2 regions of the Hydrogenophaga atypica genome follow, and region 1 is predicted to be linked to the other one. Evidence: predicted binding sites of a transcription regulator. Region 1 holds the regulator's gene; the other holds the start of a gene.
What was found. The regulator NrdR, encoded in region 1, represses ribonucleotide reductase genes. The targets are predictions, from matches to a motif close to CACNANATNTNGTG.

Region 1 (10,750 bases):
TACAGGTCGTGGGAGAGCGAGCTGGCGATGGTCAGCAGCAAGCCGTCGGCGGTGGACAACGCTGCGGCCAGGCCGCCGGCTGCCACCAGGCCCGAAATCACGTAGGGCAATCCCGCGATTTCCGGCATGGCCAGCACCACGATATCGCCACCGATGCTGATTTCGTTGAGCTGCAGCAGCCCATCGCGGTTGACGTCGGTGATGGACAGCAGGGCGGGATCGACCTTGTTCCAGGCCGCCACCCAGCCCGGGAGTTGCTCAAAAGGCATGCCCACCATCACGTTGAACACCTCGAACTTGACCAGCACGGCCAGCGCCGGTGCCGTGAAGTACAGCAACACGATGAACACCAGTGACCAGGTCACCGACGTCCGGGCTTGCCGCACACTGGGCACGGTGTAGTAGCGCATCAGGATGTGGGGCAAGGCCGCCGTGCCAACCATGAGGCAAAACACCAGCGCCAGGAAGTTGCGCCGCGAATGGTCGAACTCCACGCGCTCCTGCGGGCTGCCGTCAGGGTCGCCCGCGTACTGTTGCGCATGGGGTGGCATGCCATTGAGCGGCAGCGATTTGTCGCGGGCGGCCGCCAGTTCGCGCTGCCACAGAGCGCGCGCCGAATTGGCATCGGACGGCAGGGCCGCGAGCGCACGTTCGGCAGCCGCCACCTCGACCAGATCGGCATCGCGGTTGCGCAACTGGGTCAACTTCGCTTCCATGCGGGCCTTGTCGGCGGCCAGCGCTGCCGCCGGGTTCTGGAGTTTTTCGCTCAAGGCCTGGGCTTTGGCCTCAAACAGCTGCCTCACCTCGATTTCCTTGGGGTCGGTGGCGAGTACGGTCTCTCGCGCCGACACCTTTTCCAACTGGTAGCCGTAGGCAATCTGCGGCACCGGGACCCCGGTCTGTTTGACCGACAACCAGACCACCGGCAACAGGTAGGCAACGATCAACACCACATACTGGGCCACCTGGGTCCAGGTCACGGCACGCATGCCCCCCAAAAACGAGCACACCAGAATGCCCCCCAAACCAAGGAACACCCCGAGCTCGAACGCCACCCCCATCAGGTGGGAAGCAATCAGACCCACACCATAGATCTGGGCCACAACGTAGATGAACGAACACAAAATGGCCGCACAAATACCCAGCAGCCGCGGGACATTGCCACCGTAACGTTCTCCCAGAAAGTCAGGGATGGTGAACTGGCCAAACTTGCGCAGGTAAGGGGCCAGCAACAAGGCCACCAGGCAGTAGCCACCTGTCCAGCCCATGATGAAGGCCAGACCGTTGTAACCCGTCAAGTAAAGGGTTCCAGCGAGTCCGATGAAGGAGGCGGCCGACATCCAGTCGGAGCCGGTGGCCATGCCGTTGTACATGGCGGGCACACGACGCCCTGCCACGTAATACTCCGTGGCATCCGTGGTGCGGCTCAACAGGCCAATGCCTGCGTACAGCGCGATGGTGGAAAAAAGAAAGATGAAGCCGATCCACTGGCGCGGCAAGCCCATCTGTTCGAGCACCGCCAGCAACACCACAAAACACAGAAAACCCGCCGTGTACCAGGCGTACACCCTGTTCAACTGCTGCTTGAAGCGCCGTCCGGCCACCTGCTCGGCTGATGAGGACCCCGTGCCCGCTGCCACCCCTCACTCCTGCGCTTCGGCCACACCGTGCGCGAAGTCAGCGCGGTTCATGAACCACGCATATCCACCCACGATGAGCACGTACACAATGAGTGCCCCTTGCGCCGCCACCCAGAAGCTGAACGGCCAGCCAAAAAACGTGAAGCTGAGTTCTCGGGCGAAGTAGCTGACCACAAACGTCACGCCAAACCAGACGGCGAGCAGGACGGCGGTCACCGCGAGGTTGTTGCGCCAGTAGCGCGCCAGCACATCCGGCAGGGCCTGTGGGGAGGGTGGCGGCATCAAACGGCACTCTGGTGAATGGCACTCATGCCAGCGAGCGTAACGCAAGATGCCCATGCATTGCAGCACTCAGCGGCACCCCGCAACCCCCAGCCCAAGACACAACCACAGCTTTGCCACTGTGGCGCCACACCACAGAAGGAACACCAACAAGGCGGCGAACCGCATGTCGCGCCGGGCGTTTGCCCCGCCTGAAAACAGCCTGCTCACCAGCCCCACCACCGGGCTGGTGACCACTTGCAGCAAGCCATAGACCACGTTGTCGCCTGAACGGCTACCCAGCAGCCGCATCAGCACCCACTGCCCTGCCAGCGCGAGCAGCGCAATCTCCACACACAACTTGAGCAGAACCACCACCGTGAGCATTGCGCCAACCTTTCGTCCGTTTTACCCCTTCCCCGCGCCTCGCCTGCAACAGCACACCGCAGAGACGCTTGCGACGTCAATCACCAGCAAAAAATAAGGGTTAATACTTATTTTTTCGATCAATCTGGACAGACCACCTACACTACACCTAGGGTTTACCCTTGATTTTGTGCTCACCAAGCGCCTCATCACCTGCGCGGCAAGCGACCCGCACGCTGCGCCCAACCAAGGAACCACCATGTCATTCGTTCACAACGTCATCGCCGTCATTGCAGAAACTCTCGCCCGTATCACCCGCCTGCGCATGAGCGCCGGTCTGCTGGGGTCCTGAAAGCGCGAAACACAAACGAAAAACCCCGGTGACCAAAGCCACCGGGGCCGACGGCGGGCCACAGGCCCATGCCGTTGGGTTTTGGCGGGCGGAGTTGGATGTCGCACCTGCCATGGGGCAACGGATTGCCCCTGAAAACCACCGGAGATGCAGCCGAACTGCTTCGCGGGTGGGCGCCCACCATCGGGTGGGCGACACAAGCTTATCGCGAACCCACGGCGACGCCCCAGTTCATTTTTTCAATCGCGAAGCGCACATCCATACGCAAAAGAGCCTCGCTTCCATAGATGATTTTTTGTCTTAAGATTTACTTTTAAATTCTTGACGAGACATTTAACAGGCACTAAGATTCGCCCCGTTTGCCCAGCCTAGGGTAAACCCGCGACCGCTGCCGACCCCGGCTAAGTTGGCTCCCAGGTCTGAAGCGACCTATCGCAGCCGATGGCGACCCCCTTTCAAAGTCCTCTCGGCTGCAAATCAGCACCCGAAAGGCACCCGACAAGGAGCGTGCTATGACAGCGCAAACATCCTGGCCCCGTGCCACCCTCAACAGCCTGCGAACGTTCGCAGACGACGTCACACGTGGCTTTTTTGACATCACCCACAACAGCCTTGCGCTGCTGGGCATGGTCTTGGCCGTGGGTTTGATGACCCTCACCTTCCGTGCCGACCTGCGCACCGCTGCCGAGGAAAAACTCCTCGGCTGGCTGCTGGAGCGCCAAAACGGCGGCGCCGTGATTGCCTTGACGGCCGACCCGACCGCCGTTGACCGTGCCACCGCACTGCACACCCACGAACTGCCCTCGGAGCAGGCCAAGGTGGCCCTGTGGCTGAGCCGAAAGTACCGCGTGGCACCAGAACCGCTGAGCGCCTTGGTGGCCGAGGCGTTTGAACTCGGCAAAAAAATCAAGCTGGACCCCAGCTTGTTGCTCGCGGTCATGGCCGTGGAGTCCAGCTTCAACCCGTTTGCTCAAAGCTCGGTGGGGGCTCAAGGTCTGATGCAGGTGATGACCCGCGTGCACACCGACAAATACGCCGGCTTTGGTGGCAAATTGGCCGCCTTTGACCCCGTGACCAACCTGCGCGTGGGCGCCCAGGTCCTCAGCGAATACGTCCGGCTGAGCGGCTCGGTCGAGGGCGGGCTGCGCCTTTATGTCGGCGCCGTCAGCAGCGACGGCAGCGACTACATCGACAAGGTGCTGGCGGAAACGCAGCGCATACAAAGCGTGGCACTGGGGCGCCCGGCTCCGGCGCCGGTTCGCACACCGCCTCGCAGCACCCCCACCGACAACATCGACCTCGCGCCCCCTGCACCGCTGCCCACACGCACCGACACCGAGGCGGCCGCTGATCTAGCGGCAACGATCAACAAGTCTTGAAACCGGCGTCGGCCTGCGCCGATAGCTGACGGCGGCGCCTGATAAACTCTGCTCCGTGCGCAACTGGCGATAGGCCGGCAACCCCACAGGTTGTTGTGCTGACGTGGGACACCACTGGGAAGCGCACCGCCTGCGGGTCAACACCCCTGGCGTTCAGCCGTTCGCCTGGGCAGCCCCTGTCGGCGCTTGTGTTGCCGCACAGGGAATCATCTCGCCTGACTGCCACACCATGTACGACCGCAACATCCTCATCGAACAAACCGACCCCGAGCTGTTCAAGGCCATCCAGCTGGAAAACGCCCGCCAGGAACACCACATCGAGCTGATCGCGAGCGAAAACTACGCTTCGCCTGCCGTGATGGCCGCTCAGGGCACCCAGCTCACCAACAAATACGCCGAAGGCTACCCCGGCCGCCGCTACTACGGTGGTTGCGAGTACGTGGACATCGCCGAACAGTTGGCCATCGACCGCGTCAAGCAACTGTTTGGCGCCGACGCCGCCAACGTGCAGCCGCACTGCGGCGCCTCCGCCAATGAGGCTGTGTTCCTGGCCTTCCTGAAGCCGGGCGACACCATCATGGGCATGAGCCTGGCCGAAGGCGGCCACCTCACCCATGGCATGCCGCTGAACATGTCGGGCAAGTGGTTCAACGTGGTCAGCTACGGCCTCGACAAAAACGAAGCCATCGACTACGACGCGATGGAAGCCAAGGCCCGTGAGCACAAGCCCAAGCTGATCGTGGCGGGCGCTTCGGCCTACAGCTTGCGCATCGACTTCGAGCGCTTCGCCAAGATCGCCAAGGAAATCGGCGCCATCTTCATGGTGGACATGGCCCACTACGCCGGCCTGATCGCCGCTGGCGTCTACCCCAACCCGGTGCCCCATGCCGACGTGGTGACCTCCACCACCCACAAGAGCCTGCGCGGCCCGCGTGGCGGCATCATTCTGATGAAGGCCGAGCACGAGAAGGCCATCAACAGCGCCATCTTCCCCGGCCTGCAGGGTGGTCCGCTGATGCACGTGATCGCAGCCAAGGCCGTGGCCTTCAAGGAAGCGCTGCAACCCGACTTCAAGGTCTACCAGCAACAGGTGGCCAAGAACGCCCAGATCGTGGCCGAAACCCTGACCCAGCGTGGCCTGCGCATCGTCAGTGGCCGCACCGAGAGCCACGTCATGCTGGTCGACCTCCGCGCCAAGGGCATCACCGGCAAGGAAGCCGAAGCCGTGCTGGGCAGCGCGCACATGACCATCAACAAGAACGCGATTCCCAACGACCCGGAAAAGCCCATGGTCACCAGCGGCGTGCGCATCGGTACCCCCGCCATGACCACGCGCGGCTTCAAGGATGAGGAAGCCCGCATCACGGCCAACTTGATCGCCGACGTGCTGGACAACCCCCGTGACCCGGCCAACATCGAGGCCGTGCGCGCCAAGGTCAACGCCCTGACCGCCCGCTTCCCCGTCTACCGCTGATCATGAAGTGCCCGTTCTGCGGCCATGCCGAGACCCAGGTGGTCGAGACGCGTGTGGCCGAGGACGGGGGTTTCATCCGGCGTCGGCGCCAGTGCGGCGCCTGTGAAAAGCGTTTCACCACCTACGAGCGGCCCGAGGTCAGCTTTCCGGCCGTCGTGAAGAAGGACGGTCGGCGCATCGACTACGAACCGGCCAAACTGCGCGCCAGCCTGGCGCTGGCGCTGCGCAAACGCCCGGTCAGCATGGAGCAGGTGGACAGCGCCATAGAACGCATCGAGGAAAAGCTGCTCAACCTCGGGCAGCGCGAAATCCCCTCGCACCGCCTGGGCGAAATGGTGATGCGCGAACTCAAGAAGCTGGACAAGGTGGCCTACATCCGCTTTGCCAGCGTCTACCGCAGCTTTGAGGACATCGACGAATTCAAGAACCTGGTGGACGAAGTTCGCAAGTAGAACGGCGTCCCTCCCTCCAAGACGACACAATTCTTGAGTGTGTCTTTCAGACTTTTGTTTTAGGCTTCCTCTCCATCGAGGGGAGGACACATGGAACAACAAGGCCTGAAAAAGTGCGGCCAGGTGCCCGATGCCGGCATCTGGACACGGGGTCGGCACCACACACGTGGTGTCACCTTGATCGAAACCCTGATCACCGTTTTCCTGCTGTGTTTGTTGGCGTTCATCGCCCTCCCCACTTGGCAATCACACCTGCTGCAAAAGCGGCTCGAAAGCGCCGCCGAAACCTACCGCCAGCACTTCCAGTGGGCGCGCAGCCACGCGATGCGTTCGGGGCAAACGGTTTCCATCCGGTTTGCCAGCGATGCCAGCGGCAGCTGCTACATCGTCTTCACCGGCCCTGAAACCGCCTGCGGCTGCAAGGCGGCGACAGCCCAATGCACGGCACCGGCGCGTCTGTTGGTCAGCGAACACCTTCCGGCCGAGCGGCACATCGCAATGCAACCCAAAAGCGTGAGCCAAATCTTCCGTCTCGGCCCGTTGCATGGGACGGTCACGCCCACCCCGGTGATCGTGTTCAGCGGCCCCAACGGCCAAACCCTCCACGAAGTGGCCAACAAGCTGGGCCGCACCCGCAGCTGCAGCCCACAGGGCAGCCTGCCGGGCTGGCCTGCCTGCACCACATGAGCCGGCCCGACATGGGGCGCGGCTTCACGCTGGTGGAGATGCTGATCACCCTGGCGGTGGTCGGCATCCTCGGCACCCTGGCCTACCCCTCGTACCGAGACCACGTGCTGCGCGCCCGCCGCAGCGAGGCCTTCAGTGCCCTCTCGGCCGTGGCACAAGCCCAGGACCGCTGGCGAGCCACACACACCCGCTATGCCGACTCACTTGCCGACCTGGGACTTGAATCCACCAGCGGCCCGGGACGCTACTACCAGATCGAGCTTGAGACCCATGAATCCCACAGCCACAGCCAATTCATGGCCATCGCCCGTGCCACAGGCCCGCAACGTGCCGACACCCGCTGCGCCCTGCTGCAGCTCGGCCAGCACGGCCAACAACAGCTGCGCACCGCGAGCGACCACCGTGGCGAAGACACCACCTCTCATTGCTGGCCAAGCTGAAGCACGCCACACACGGCACCGGTCGCAGCGCTGGCAAACGGGCCTGACCCTGGTGGAGTTGCTGGTGGGCATGGCGCTGGGGTTGGTGGTGGCCGGCGGTGCCCTCGCCCTGTTTCTGACCGAACTCCAGACCAGCCGGCGGTTGCTGCTGGAAGCCAGGCTGGGACATGATTTGCGCGCTGCCGCCGACCTCTTGGCGCGCGACCTGCGCCGGGCCGGCCACTGGGAGGCATCCACCACCTCGGATGCCGACACCAACCCACACGGCGCCATCGAGCTGGACGACGCCTCGCTGGACGGCCTCTTTCGCCGCGTTCGCTACAGCTTCGACCTGCCCGGCAGCGATCCGCTGAGCGCAGCGTTTGCCCAAACAGACCACAAGTTGACACTGGCACTCGGCGGCTCGGGCCAACAGGAGCTGACCGATCCCGCCGTCGTGCGCATCACCCAATTGGCGATCACGCCCACCGACACCCACGTGTCGCTCGCGGCCCTTTGTCCGCAAGCGTGTGGGTCGCCGGACACGCCGAACACCTGCCCCACGCTGGCCATCCGGCGCTACGACATTGTCCTGCGGGCCCAAGCCACCACCGACCCATCACTGCAACGCGAGGTTCGCACCACCGTCCACGTGCGCAACGACCAATGGAGCGGCACATGCCCAGGCACTTGACCACCCGCCGCCCCCAGCGCGGCGCAGGTGTGTTGGGGGTGATCGCCATGCTGCTGCTGATCGCGCTGGTGGTTGTCCTCTATCTGAACCGCCACCTTTTGCTGGCGCACCAAAGTGCTTCCAACCAATGGCGAGCTGCGGTTGCCGTCGAGTCTGCGGAGGCAGGCCTGAGCTGGATGCAGGACCGACTCAACCACCCCGGCCACCTTGACGCGCAATGCGAACCCGCCACGCTGGTCGCAGCAGGCACCGACTTCCGCGCGAACCACCTGCCCACCAGCACGGTGCCCGGGGCGAGCGCAGGCTGCCGCCTGCCCGGTGGCTCGCTCGACTGCGCCTGTCCAAACAACAACCAGACCTGGGCCGACGACTCAGCCGCGCGTTTTGTGGTGCGCCTGGCGCCAGAAACAGGCACGGGCACCGTCCGCGCCCAGGCGCTGGGCTGCGCCCCAGACACCGCCCCCTGCGACCAGGCCGCCCCGAACCAACTGGACACGGACGCGCGTGCGTGGCTGTCCGTCGCGCTGCGGCCGGTGCCGCTGCTGCCCTCACTGCCCGCGGCCGCCCTCACCTGCGCTGGCGAGTGTCGCCTGTTGGAGCAGGCCAGCCTGCGCAACGACCAGATCGTCGGCCTGGGGCTCGCGGCCCACACCGCGACAACGCTGACCCGTGCCCCAAGCACACAAGTGCTGGGCCTGCCGGGCGCGCCCCCAGCGCTTGCCAGCGTCGAAAACGACCCAACACTCGCAACCGCCGCAGGCGCCCCCTGCAACGATGAAGCCTTGTTCGCGCACCTGTTCCAGCAAAGCCTGGCCGCTTACGCCCGCTCGCCGCTGACCCGCCACCTGTCTTGCCCCACCGACAACGACTGCAGCGCCACCATCCGCCAAGCTCACGCACTGGGCTGGCGGGCCTTCTACCTGCCTGCGGGGGCGCTCCTTTCCAGCGGTGAGGCCATCGGCAGCCCCGATGCGCCCGTGGCCTTGGTCACGCCCGGCCGGCTCACCATCGACAACGCGCCCAACGTGTACGGTGTGCTCTTCGCACACGACACCTTCGTCAACGCCAGCGACGGTGGCGCCGCAGACATTCGGGGCGCAACGGTCAGTTGCCACCAACACCGCCAAGGCGGGCAAAGCGAGGTGGCCCACGACGCCGACACGCTCAACCGCCTGCGCGAAAGCACCCGCACGTACGAACGCGTACCCGGCAGCTGGAGGGATACGCCATGAACACCGCTCGTGGCCTCCACGCTCGGCTGCAGCACCCATGGCCCCGCACCGCCGCCGGCTTCACGCTGATCGAGGTGCTGATCGCGCTCCTGCTGGTGGGCGCCGGGCTGCTGGCCATGAGTGGCCTTCAGTCCAACCTGAGCCGCCACACCGACTTGTCCCGCCAACGCGGGGAGGCAACTCTGTTGGCCCAAGCAGGCATGGAAACACTGCGCCACCAGAGCCATCTGCCCACCGCGAACCTCGGTCTGACCGCTCAGGAACCCCAACGCAACCCACTGACCGGTGGCAGTGAGTCCATCGCCTCGGACCATTTCAACACCCGCTACACGCGCCTTTGGACGGTGCAAGGTGACGTGGCCGACGTCCTGCGTCCCGTCACCGTCGAATTGCACTGGAGCGATCGCGAGGGCACAGACCAGCAGTTGCGCCTGCATTCCGCACTGCCGGCCACGCAGCCGCTGCACAGCGCAAAGGCCGGCCTGCGACCAGCAACGACCGCCTCTCCCTGGCGTGCGCCGCAGCAACGCCACGCCACCATCCCACCCACGGCCCGACACGACGGCCCAGGCCGCAGCCGGCTGGACATCGAAAACCGCTGGCGCCTGGTCTTCGACAACACGACCGGCCTGGTGATTGAAATGTGTGGCACCGGTGACAGCGGCTCAGACCTGAACCTTTGCCACGCCATCCAAGCGCTGCTGCTCAGCGGCCACCTGAGCCGCTCCACCCCCGATCTGCCGTGGCCAACGGGCATGGATGTGTCGGGCCTCAGCGGCGTGGCAGGCCACGCCACCTGCCTGCTGCTTCTGCAACCCACAGGCGCAGGCGATTCAGATGGTGCCCAGCACTACGTCTGCCTGCTGCCTCTGCAGGCGGGACAGACCCAGTGGCAAGGCAAACCACGTTGGCGCGGCCTGCCCACCAACGATACCTTGCTGGTCTGCCGCTACGAATACGCCGCCACCGGCGGTGCCGACGAGGCGCAGCGCAACGTGCAAGGGCCCGACGGCTACGGCCCGGTGTCGCGCTCGCTGGCCCAGCAGAACTACCGACTGCACCGGGCCGCGGGCGATGCGTTGTGCCCGCCCGATAATCCCAGCACCTTCCGCTGGGCGGTGCACCAGGATTGCCGGGCCGGCCAGGCCCACGCGGACCGGGACTGCCCCTGATCCCTGCGCCACCACCATGCCCACACCGCCCTCGCCCCTGTTTTTCCCCCTGGCGGACGCCACCCCCTCGGTCGGCCTGTCCGAGCCCAACCCACGGGTCGCCTGCGTCATCACCTCGCCCTCGGGCGAGGTGATCGCCCGGGGTCATACCCAACAAGCGGGCGGGCCCCATGCCGAAATCATGGCCCTGCGTGCCGCCACCGCCGCAGGGCGGTCCGTGCGGGGTGCCACCGCCTACGTCACGCTGGAGCCCTGCGCCCACCATGGCCGCACCCCGCCCTGCTGCGACGCCCTCATCGAGGCCGGTCTGGCACGGGTGGTGGTGGCCCTGGGCGACCCCAACCCCCGCGTGGCCGGGCAAGGCCTGGCGCGCATGCGGGCGGCCGGCATCCAGGTCGAGGTGCTGCCCGCCGACCACCCCGCCGCCATCGAGGCGCGCGAGCTCAACATCGGCTTCCTCTCGCGCATGGTGCGAGGCCTGCCTTGGGTGCGGCTCAAGGTGGCCGGTTCGCTCGACGGGCGCACCGCCCTGCCCAACGGCGTGAGCCAGTGGATCACCTCGCCCGAAGCACGCGCCGACGGGCACGCCTGGCGCAAGCGGGCCGGCGCAATGCTCACCGGC
Region 2 (10,750 bases), on a different contig from region 1:
GCGGCTGAGCAGGCGCCCGGTGATGGCCGAGACGGAGTAACACAGCGCGGCAGCCAGCACCGCCAACGCGCCCCAGGTGAAAAAGCCCTCGCCCTGCGGCTGCAAGGCGATGACCACCCCAACCAGACCGACCGCGATGGCGCCCCAGTGGGCGGGGCGCACGCGCTCCTTGAGCACCGGGATGGACAGGACCGTGATCAGCAGCGGCGCGACAAAGAAGATGGTGTAAGCCTCGGCCAGTGGCAGCTCGCGCAGCGCGAAGGTGAACAGGCTGAGCATGAGCACCCCGATGACGCCGCGCAACAGGTGCAAGGGCCAGCGGATCTTGAGCAAGGTGTGGCCTTCGCGCCGCCAGGCCACGTAGAGCACCACCAGCGGCATCGCGGTGAGGCCACGCAAGGCGGCCACCTGCAAAGCCGGGTAATGGGCCGACAGCAGCTTGAGCACGGTGTCCATGACCGAGAAAAAAGCCACCGCACCCAGCATCGCGAGGATGCTGCGCAAGTTTCCTGACGTCGGCATCAGTTGCGCCGCCGGGCCGCCCCAAGGCGCAACAGCCCCCTCGGGGGGCAGTGACCCGCGCAGCGGAGGAACGTGGGGGTCACCATCAGGCCAGACGCTCAAGAAAGAGCACGCCAAAGAAGCCCAGCGCCGCGATCACCGTCCACTTGAGCACACGCAGACCAAAAAGGCGGTATTTGGCCTGGCCGGTGCCGATGTAAAACGCGAACGACACGCCCGCCACCAGCAGCAGGAACATCATGGCCCAGCGGAACAGCAACATGGGTGTGCGGCCTCAGATCAGGCGCTTCACCATGCCGGCGCGGGTTCGGCAAAACCGCGCGGGGCCTGGGAACGGTGTTCGAAATCGACGACCTCAAAGGCGTCTGGCTGGGCCAGCAAGGCCCGCAACAACTGGTTGTTGAGCCCATGCCCCGAACGGAAGGCGCTGTAGGCCGCCAGCAGCGGCTTGCCCACCACATACAGGTCGCCAATGGCGTCGAGGATTTTGTGTTTGACGAATTCGTCGCTGTAACGCAGGCCGTCCGCGTTGAGCACCTTGACGTCGTCCATCACGATGGCGTTGTCCAGGCCACCGCCCAGGGCGAGGCCGTTGGCGCGCATCATTTCCACGTCGCGCGTGAAGCCGAAGGTGCGGGCGCGGGCGATTTCGCGCGCGTACTGGCCGCTGCCCATGTCGAACTCGACCCGTTGCCCGGTGGCGTTGACGGCGGGGTGGTCAAACTCGATCTCGAAGCTGAGCTTGTAGCCGTGGTACGGTTCCAGCCGGGCCCACTTGACGTTTTTGCCCTCGCCTTCGCGCACTTCCACCGGTTTGAGCACGCGGATGAAACGCTTGGGCGCGTTTTGCAGCGCGATGCCGGCGCTCTGCAGCAGGTACACAAAGGAGGCGGCCGAGCCGTCGAGGATGGGCACTTCCTCGGCCGTGATGTCGACGTAGAGGTTGTCGATGCCCAGCCCGGCACAGGCGCTCATGAGGTGCTCGATGGTGTGCACCCGGGCGCCATCGCGCGAGATGGTGGACGCCAGGCGGGTATCGGTGACCGACGTGGCCGACACCGGGATGTCCACCGGCTCGGGCAGGTCCACACGGCGGAACACAATGCCGGTGTCGGGCTGCGCCGGGCGCAGCGTCAGCTCCACACGCTGGCCACTGTGCAGGCCGACGCCCACGGCGCGGGTGAGGGATTTGAGGGTTCGTTGTTGCAGCACGTCGCAATTTTACTTTTTTGAGCGTTTGGCTGCTGGTTGATCAGGCTATGGCCGCCATAGTGTCACGGCTCGGGTGGGCGCAAGTAGCGCGTGTCCGACCAGGTGGCCAACCACTGCGGGGCGAAAGCCACGAAGATGGCCGCACCCATACCGGTCAAAAACGCGTCGCCCCATGCCATGAGCCAGTGCGCCACCAGGGCCTGCTCCAAACCCACCTGGCCCACCAGGCGGTACAGCAGTTCTTGCACCGCACCGGCCACAAACACACAGGCTGCCGTGCCCAGAAAACCTCGGCCCAGCACATACACAAACGGGTTGGGCGGCAACCAGCGCCGCAGGGCCGCACCCAACAGCAGCGCGAGCGTGGCGGGCACCAACCCCACCCACACCAGTTGCGAGAGCACGGCCACCGCGCTCAGTGAACCCAAGGCCCACACCACCAACGCGACCACACACAAAGCCAGCACCGCCAATGGCCAGCCCACCATCAGCACCAGCAAACAGGCGCCCGAGAACTGGACAGCCAAGCCGGGTGGCATGCGTTGTGGCAACAGCCACAGCAGCGGCAAAAACACGATGGTGGCCATCCACGGCGTGAGCGCCCCGCCCTGAAGCATGCGCCAGGGCCGCAGACTCAACGCCACGGCCAAGGCCAGCAGGGCCAATGTGGCCTCCAGCCAGACGAGCACGTCACATGCCCGGCAACTTGGGCATGCCCTTGCCCATGCCTGGCAGGCCGCCCATGCGCTTCATCATCTTCATGAGGCCGCCACCCTTCATCTTCTTCATCATGCCCTGCATCTGCTCGAACTCCTTGAGCAGGCGGTTGACCTCTTGCACGTGGACGCCCGCCCCGGCGGCGATGCGGCGCTTGCGCGTGGCCTTGATGACGTCGGGCTTGCGGCGCTCCAGCGGCGTCATGCTGCAGATGATGCCTTCCTTGCGCTTGATGTCTTTCTCGGCGCGGCTCAGGTCGGCCTCGCTGGCCTTGGCGGCCATGGCGCTGGGCAGCTTGTCCATGAAGCTGGAGAGGCCGCCCATCTTTTTCATCTGGCGGATCTGGTCGAGGAAGTCGTCAAGGTCAAATCCCTCGCCGCTCTTGACCTTGGCGGCCAGGCGCTGGGCCTGCGCCATGTCCACACCGGCGGTGACCTGCTCGACCAGCGCCACGATGTCGCCCATGCCCAGGATGCGCCCAGCGTGGCGCTCGGCATCGAACACCTCCAGCCCGTCGATCTTCTCGGACACACCGGCAAACTTGATGGGCGCGCCGGTGATGGCACGCACCGACAGCGCCGCGCCACCCCGCGAATCGCCGTCCATCTTGGTGAGGATGATGCCGGTCAGCGGCAGCGCTTCCTTGAAGGCCTTGGCGGTGTTGATCGCATCCTGACCCTGCATGGCATCCACCACAAACAGCGTCTCCACCGGGTTGAGCGTGGCGTGCAGCTGCTTGATTTCAAGCATCAGCGCTTCGTCGATGGCCAAGCGGCCGGCGGTGTCCACCAGCAGCACGTCGAAATGGCGTTTGCGCGCGTAATCCAGCGCGGCGTGGGCGATGTCCACCGGTTTTTGGTCTGGCGTGCTGGGGAACCACTCGGCGCCCGCCTGTTTGGTCACGGTTTTGAGCTGCTCGATGGCCGCCGGGCGGTAGACGTCGCCCGAAACGGTCAGCACCTTTTTCTTGCGCTTCTCGATCAGGTGTTTGGCCAGCTTGGCGGTGGTGGTGGTTTTGCCGGCGCCTTGCAGGCCTGCCATCAGGATGACCGCCGGCGGCTGGGCAGCGAGGTTGATGTCGGCCACGCCCTGGCCCATGGTGGCGGCCAGCTCGCGGTTGACCACGCTCACCAGCACCTGACCCGGCGTGAGCGAGCCCACCACCTCCTGGCCCAGCGCCTTCTCTTTCACGCGGGCCACAAAATCGCGCACCACCGGCAGGGCCACGTCGGCCTCCAACAGGGCCAGGCGCACCTCGCGCATCATGTCGGCCACGTTGGCTTCGGTGATGCGGGCCTGGCCGCGCATTTCCTTGACGATGCGTGAGAGTTTTTCGGAGAGGGCTGAGGCCATGATGAAAACCGGTTGGAAAGCCGCCTGCGGGCGGCAGCGGCGCCGCGTCGGGTGGGACGGGACCGTTAAACTGTGCGGATGATTTTAGCCGCGAGCCCCTGGTGGAACACCGCGCTGGCCCTGGCGGCCGCGCTGGGCTATGCCGCGCTGGCCCTGGGACGCCTGCGCTGGCAGGCCCCTGCACAGCGGACCCTGATGAGCGCCACATGGCTGCTGCACGCGGCGGCCCTGATCGCCGGCTTCAGCGCCGATCCGCCCAAATTCGGCTTTGCACCGGCCTTGTCGGTCACCGCGTGGCTGGTGTTGGCGGTCTATGCCGTGGAAACCTGGGTCTACCCGCGCTTGCAATCCACCCTGGCGCTGGCCGGCCTGGGCACGTTGGCGGTGCTGCTGGCCTGGGTGTTTCCCGGCAGCGACCAGCACAACCTGCCCACCCAGTGGCTGCCGGTGCACTGGGCACTGGGCGTGGCCTCCTACGCCATGTTTGCGCTGGCCGTGTTCCACGCCTGGCTGATGCGCCGGGCCGAACAGGCCATGCGCACCGGCCGCGATGCCTCGCCTGGTCTGCCCCTGCTGGCACTGGAAGGCCTCACCTTCCGTTTTGTGGGTGCGGGTTTTGTGCTGCTGAGCGCCACGTTGCTGGTCGGCGGCTGGTTTGCCCACGAGCTCACCGGCGGCTGGGTTTGGAACCACAAGACCGTGTTTTCGCTGCTGGCCTGGCTGACCACCGCCGTGCTGTTGTGGGGCCGTTGGCGCCTGGGTTGGCGTGGCCGCACCGCCGTGCGCGTGTTGTACGCGGGCGCGGGTCTGCTGCTGCTGGGTTACGTGGGGTCGCGCTTCGTGCTCGAAGTGTTGCTGCAACGCGCATGAAGTTCGTGCTGGTCATCCTGGTGGTGCTGGCCGGCGTCTGGCTGTGGCGGCGCAACCGCGCCGAAGAAGCCCGCGACGAGCCGCCCGCGCCTCAGGCGCCCATGCCGCCGCCAGCAGCACAGCCCCCGGCCGAGATGGTGTCTTGTGCGCACTGTGGCCTGCACCTCCCGGCCCTGGACGCTGTGGCAGGCGCGCGAGGCACCTACTGCAGTCAGGACCACCTGCGTCAACACGAGGCATGAGGCCCTGACATGAACCGAACCGATGCGGCATCGACCTTCGTGCCCAGCTGGTTCCAGCCGTCCGACCACGGTGCACAGGCACCCGGCGACACCCACGCTCAGTCCTTCAACCGCCTGTGGACCGCTTTCATGCAGGCCCGGGTGCTGGTGGCAGTGGTGTTGCTGGGGCTGCAGGCCTGGGTCAACACCATGGCTGGCAGCAGCACGCCCTGGCTGGTGGGGCTGACGGCCGCCTACCTCGTGTCCACCCTGGCCTCGTTGCGGTGGGCGCCACGCAGCGATGGTGGGCGCCGGGTCGATCTGCGCTGGATCTGGACGTTGGTCATCGACATCACGGCCTTCGGCTGCCTGCAGTTTTTCCAGCAAGGCAACTTCAACTACACGCCGCTGTTTGTGCTGCCTTTGCTGCTGGCATCGGTGCTGGGCACGCTGTTGTTGAGCCTGGCCACCGCAGCAGCTGTCACGCTGTTCCTGCTGTTCGACACGGGCTGGAACCTGCTGTCCAGTGGCGCCGAATCGACCACCCGGCTGTTGCAGACCGGGCTGACCGGCACCGGCTTTTTTCTGGTCGCGCTGCTGGCCAACCAGCTGGCACTGCGCCTGGCGCGCGAGGAGGCGCTGGCCCAGAGCAGCCAGCGTGCCGCGCGCACGCAAGCACGGGTGAACGAACTGGTGATCGAGGGCTTGTCCGAGGGGGTGTTGGTGATTGACCAGCAAGGCCGCGCACGGCATGCCAACCCGGCCGCCGAAGCCATGTTGCACACCGAAGGCGTCCCGGTGGACGCGTCGAACGCCGTCGATCTGGGCAGTCCACAAGCCTGGCAGGCCGTTCTGCAACTGGTGCAGCGCACCTTTGCCACCGGCACCGCCATGGAGGAGGAGGTGCGGCTTGACCTCGGCCAGGGTGTCAACCGCAAGCTGCTCGCGCGCACCCACCTGACTGGGCAACATGGCGAGGCCTCCGAGCACCTGTGCGTGGTCTTTCTGGAAGACCTGCGCGAGATGGAAGCGCGTGTGCGCACCGAAAAACTGGCGGCCATGGGCCGCATGTCGGCCGCCGTGGCGCACGAAATTCGCAACCCGCTGGCGGCCATCTCGCAGGCCAACGCCCTGCTCGACGAAGAGCTGCAGGCGCCCACCCAACGCCGGCTCACGGCCATGATCGGACAGAACGCGCAACGGCTGGCCCGCATCGTGGACGATGTGCTCAACGTGGCGCGGCTGGAGCCCGGCATGGCATCGACGGGCCAGGGCCCGGCCCTGCCGCTGGATCTGCACACCCACACCATCACCCACGACTGGGCACAACAAAATGGCTGCCAGCCGCTGGTGGAGGTGCGCGCACACTGCCCACAGGTACATGTGGGCTTCGACCCCGAGCACCTGCGGCGCCTGCTGGTCAACCTGCTGGACAACGCCTTGCGCTACGCCAGCGGCACGCCCGCCTGCATTCTGGTGAGCACCGTGCCGGTGGGCTTGCACCGGGTGCGCCTGAGCGTGTGGAGCGACGGCCAACCGCTGGATGCGGGCGTGCGCCGCCACCTGTTTGAGCCCTTCTTTTCCTCCGAGAGCCGCAGCAGCGGGTTGGGCTTGTACATTTGCCGTGAACTGTGCGAGCGTTATGGTGCCCACATCAGCTACCAGCGCAGCCTGCTGGAGCAACGCGATGGCAATGAATTTGCCGTCGATCTGCCGCGCCTGAACCGCCTCGCGCCCCAAGCCTGACCATGTCCACCACCCCGCCCTTCGAGATTCTGGTCGTCGATGACGAGCCCGATCTGCGCACCCTCTACGAGCTCACGCTGCTGCGCGAGGGCTACCGGGTGGAAGCCGCTCAGGACCTGCGCGAGGCACGCGCCGCCCTCGAAGGCCGGCGCTTTCACGCCATCATCACCGACATGCGCCTGCCGGACGGCCAGGGCATCGAGCTGCTGCGCGAAATCAGCCGGGCCCAGCGCAACGAGCGCGCCATCGTCATCACCGCCCACGGTTCGGCCGAAAACGCGGTGGAAGCCCTGAAATGCGGCGCCTTCGACTACCTGACCAAACCGGTGGACCTCAAGCAGTTCCGCAGCGTGGTGGCCTCGGCCCTGCAGAGCATGCCGGGCAGCGGTCCGCTGGCCACACGGGGGGCCAGCGCCGTGCCGTCACCGGACGCAAGCGGCGCACCGCCGCTGGCCCGCATCGTGGGCGTGTCGGCACCCATGGTGGCGGTGCGCCAGCGCATCGAGCGGGTGGCGCGCAGCATGGCACCGGTGCTGGTGCAGGGCGAGTCGGGCACCGGCAAAGAGCTGGTCGCGCGCGCCCTGCACGGTTGCAGCCACCGCGCCAGCGGCCCATTTGTGGCGGTCAACTGCGGCGCCATTCCCGAGTCGCTCATCGAGGCCGAATTTTTTGGTGTGCGCAAAGGCGCCTTCACCGGCGCATCACAAGACCGCGAAGGCTACTTCCAGGCGGCCCACGGCGGCACGCTGTTTCTGGACGAAATCGGTGATCTGCCGCTGGCCATGCAGGCCAAGCTGCTGCGCGTGGTGCAGGAGCGCCAGGTGCGCGCACTGGGCGCCGTGCAGGAAGACAACATCGACGTGCGCCTGGTCAGTGCCACGCACAAAGATCTGGCCGCTGAGGTCAAGGCCGGTCACTTCCGCCAAGACCTGTTCTACCGGCTCAACGTGATCGAGGTGCGCATGCCTGCCCTGCGCGAACGACGCGAAGACCTGCCCCAGCTGGTGCAGGCGCTGCTGCGCCGCATCTGCACCGAGTCGGGCCAGCACCTGCCCCTGTTGGACCCGCTGGCCCAGGACTGGCTGAACCACCATCCGCTGCCCGGCAACGTGCGCGAGCTGGAGAACCTGCTGCACCGCGCGCTGGCCCTGTGCGACGGACAGATCATCACCCTGAACGACCTCAGCGACGGGGCCGGCGAATGGGCCGAGACACCGACGCCTGACGCCCCACCAACGGCCAGCGACGAGGCCCTGCCCGAGGCCGCAGCGCCGCCCGCCGCCGCACCGTCGGACCTGCAGGCTTTTCTGGACCAGCAGGAACGCGAGGTGCTGGTGCGTGCGCTGCGTGAGGCCAACTACAACCGCACGTTGGCCGCCACCCGCCTGGGCCTGAACCTGCGGCAAATCCGCTACCGCATCCAGCGCCTGCAAATTCCCATGCCCAAAGACGCCGTGGACCATGACGAGTGAGGTGGCGCCCCACTGGCTGCCGGGGGTGCGCCACGTGCCGTCGCCCAACTTCGGCCCCCGACCCGACCCGACCGACATCTCGCTGATCGTGGTGCACTCGATCAGCCTGCCACCGGGCTGTTTTGGTGGCGGCGAAATCGAAGCCCTGTTCTGCAACCGGCTGGATTGGGACGCCCACCCCTATTTCCAGACCATCAGGGGCATGGAGGTGTCGGCCCACTTCCTGGTCCGGCGCAACGGTGAGGTGGTCCAGTTTGTGGCCTGCGACCAGCGCGCGTGGCACGCCGGCCGCTCGCACTGGGCGGGACGCGACAACTGCAACGATTTCTCCATCGGCATCGAGCTCGAAGGGCTGGAAGGTGGCCTGTTTGAGCCCGCGCAATACGGCGCACTGGTCGACCTGTGCCAGCGCCTGGCCCGGCGTTACCCCGTGCGCGCGGTGGCCGGCCACGAACACGTGGCCCCCGGTCGCAAGGCCGACCCAGGCGCCGGCTTTGACTGGGCCCAGCTGCAAAACCGGCTGGCGTGGCCGGCCCGGTGTTTTCCCCAATAGCGGCAGCCCCGACCTGGAAAGGCCCGCGCAGCCCCCACGCACCGAAGGCCACCCAAAGCCCAAGCACGGTGCGGGGTACAGCGGCAAATGGCGCTCCAAGGCCCGTGGCAAGCCGTTTCCAACACGCACACAGGCTTGGCCATTGGCGCCCACAGGCCCGCGCAGAAACAGCCGTTTTTTCTCGCCGAAGCGCGTCTTTTTTTGCCTATTGAAAACTGGGTCGATACACTACCTGTAGTGGCTTGTCGGAAGTTGACACACTAGCTATAGTGCCTTCCGAGATTCTCGACCACGCCGAACATCCGCCGCTGAGACACCCCCATCGACAGCGCCAGGCCCAACAACATCCCAAGAGGAAGCCCATGCAGATCACCGAATCCAGCCCCACCCACGCGTCCCTGGCCGCCCAGCCTGCGGCGACCCAGGCAAGCCGCGCTCAAAGCGCAGACGCGCTGTCGCATTACCAGATCATCCGCCGCAATGGCGCGGTGGTGCCGTTTGCGCCCAACAAGATCGCGGTGGCGCTGATGAAGGCTTTCCTGGCGGTGCATGGCACCCAGGGCGCCGCTTCGGCCAGCGTGCGTGAAGACGTGGACCAGCTCACGCAGGCCGTGGTGCGCGCGCTCATGCGTTCGCGCCCCAGCGGTGGCACCTTCCACATCGAAGACGTGCAAGACCAGGTGGAACTGGGCCTGATGCGCAGCGGCCACCACGAAGTGGCGCGTGCCTATGTGCTGTACCGCGAGCGCCGCGCGCAAGAACGCGCCCAGCAAGGCGTGCCCGCTGCCGCTGCCGCACCACAACTGCACGTCACCGATGGCGGCCAGCGCGTGCCGCTGGACATGGGCCACCTGCAAACCCTCATCGCCGGTGCCTGCGCCAACCTGGGCGCTGACGTGAAGCCCGAGCCCATCGTCACCGAAACCCTGCGCAACCTGTACGACGGCGTGCCGCTGGAAGAGGTGCACAAGGCCTCCATCCTGGCGGCCCGCACCCTGATCGAAAAAGACCCCGACTACACCTACGCCACCGCGCGCCTGCTGCTGCACACCATCGTCAAGGAGGTGTTGGGCGAAGAGGTGTTGCCTGCCGACATGGCCGCGCGCTACGCCGACTACTTCCCCGGTTTCATCAAGAAGGGCGTGGAAAACGAACTGCTCGACGAAAAGCTGCTGCAGTTCGACCTCAAGCGCCTGGGCGCCGCCCTCAAGGCCGAGCGCGACCAGGGCTTTGATTACCTGGGCCTGCAAACCCTGTACGACCGCTACTTCTTGCACGTGCGCAAGACCCGCATCGAGCTGCCACAGGCTTTCTTCATGCGCGTGGCCATGGGCTTGGCGCTCAACGAAATCGACCGCGAAGCGCGCGCCATCGAGTTCTACGAGGTGCTGTCCTCGTTCGACTTCATGTCGTCCACCCCCACGCTGTTCAACAGCGGCACGCTGCGCTCGCAACTCTCCAGCTGCTACCTGACCACGGTGCCCGACGACCTCGACGGCATCTACGAGTCCATCAAGGAAAACGCGCTGCTGAGCAAGTTTGCCGGTGGCCTGGGCAACGACTGGACCCGTGTGCGCGCCCTGGGCTCCCACATCAAGGGCACCAACGGCGAATCGCAGGGCGTGGTGCCCTTCCTCAAGGTGGTCAACGACACCGCCGTGGCCGTGAACCAAGGTGGCAAACGCAAGGGTGCCGTGTGCACCTACCTGGAAACCTGGCACCTGGACATCGAAGAATTCCTGGAGCTGCGCAAGAACACCGGCGACGACCGCCGCCGCACCCACGACATGAACACGGCGAACTGGATTCCCGACCTGTTCATGAAACGCGTGATGGAAAAAGGCATGTGGAGCCTGTTCTCGCCCAACGACGTGCCCGATCTGCACGACCTGTTCGGCACCGCCTTTGAAAAGGCCTATGTGGCCTACGAAGAAAAGGCCGCGCGCGGCGAGATCAAGCCCTACCGCCAGGTGCCTGCGTCTGACCTGTGGCGCAAGATGCTCTCGATGCTGTTCGAGACCGGCCACCCCTGGATCACCTTCAAGGACGCCTGCAACGTGCGCAGCCCGCAGCAGCACGTGGGC

Region 2: the regulator NrdR is predicted to act here: its motif matches at 8,925-8,938, upstream of ACFQPB_RS02610 (ribonucleoside-diphosphate reductase subunit alpha).

The regions. Positions count from the first base shown of each region.
Region 1 covers NZ_JBHTCA010000008.1:16,404-27,153, forward strand. Annotated here, with positions in the region: gene ACFQPB_RS12560 (sodium:solute symporter family protein) at 1-1,640, opposite strand, end outside; gene ACFQPB_RS12565 (DUF4212 domain-containing protein) at 1,644-1,922, opposite strand; gene ACFQPB_RS12570 (hypothetical protein) at 1,992-2,288, opposite strand; gene ACFQPB_RS12575 (lytic transglycosylase domain-containing protein) at 3,132-3,998, shown strand; ZMP/ZTP riboswitch at 4,048-4,176, shown strand; gene glyA (serine hydroxymethyltransferase) at 4,228-5,472, shown strand; gene nrdR (transcriptional regulator NrdR) at 5,475-5,924, shown strand; gene ACFQPB_RS12590 (GspH/FimT family pseudopilin) at 6,015-6,611, shown strand; gene ACFQPB_RS12595 (type IV pilin protein) at 6,608-7,051, shown strand; gene ACFQPB_RS12600 (PilW family protein) at 7,014-7,724, shown strand; gene ACFQPB_RS12605 (hypothetical protein) at 7,709-8,956, shown strand; gene ACFQPB_RS12610 (type IV pilus modification PilV family protein) at 8,953-10,128, shown strand; gene ribD (bifunctional diaminohydroxyphosphoribosylaminopyrimidine deaminase/5-amino-6-(5-phosphoribosylamino)uracil reductase RibD) at 10,145-10,750, shown strand, end outside.
Region 2 covers NZ_JBHTCA010000002.1:38,856-49,605, forward strand. Annotated here, with positions in the region: gene ACFQPB_RS02560 (DMT family transporter) at 1-522, opposite strand, end outside; gene ACFQPB_RS02565 (hypothetical protein) at 608-784, opposite strand; gene lpxC (UDP-3-O-acyl-N-acetylglucosamine deacetylase) at 811-1,734, opposite strand; gene ACFQPB_RS02575 (hypothetical protein) at 1,797-2,423, opposite strand; gene ffh (signal recognition particle protein) at 2,425-3,804, opposite strand; gene ACFQPB_RS02585 (cytochrome C assembly family protein) at 3,883-4,674, shown strand; gene ACFQPB_RS02590 (PP0621 family protein) at 4,671-4,916, shown strand; gene ACFQPB_RS02595 (sensor histidine kinase) at 4,926-6,641, shown strand; gene ACFQPB_RS02600 (sigma-54-dependent transcriptional regulator) at 6,644-8,113, shown strand; gene ampD (1,6-anhydro-N-acetylmuramyl-L-alanine amidase AmpD) at 8,103-8,666, shown strand; gene ACFQPB_RS02610 (ribonucleoside-diphosphate reductase subunit alpha) at 9,029-10,750, shown strand, end outside.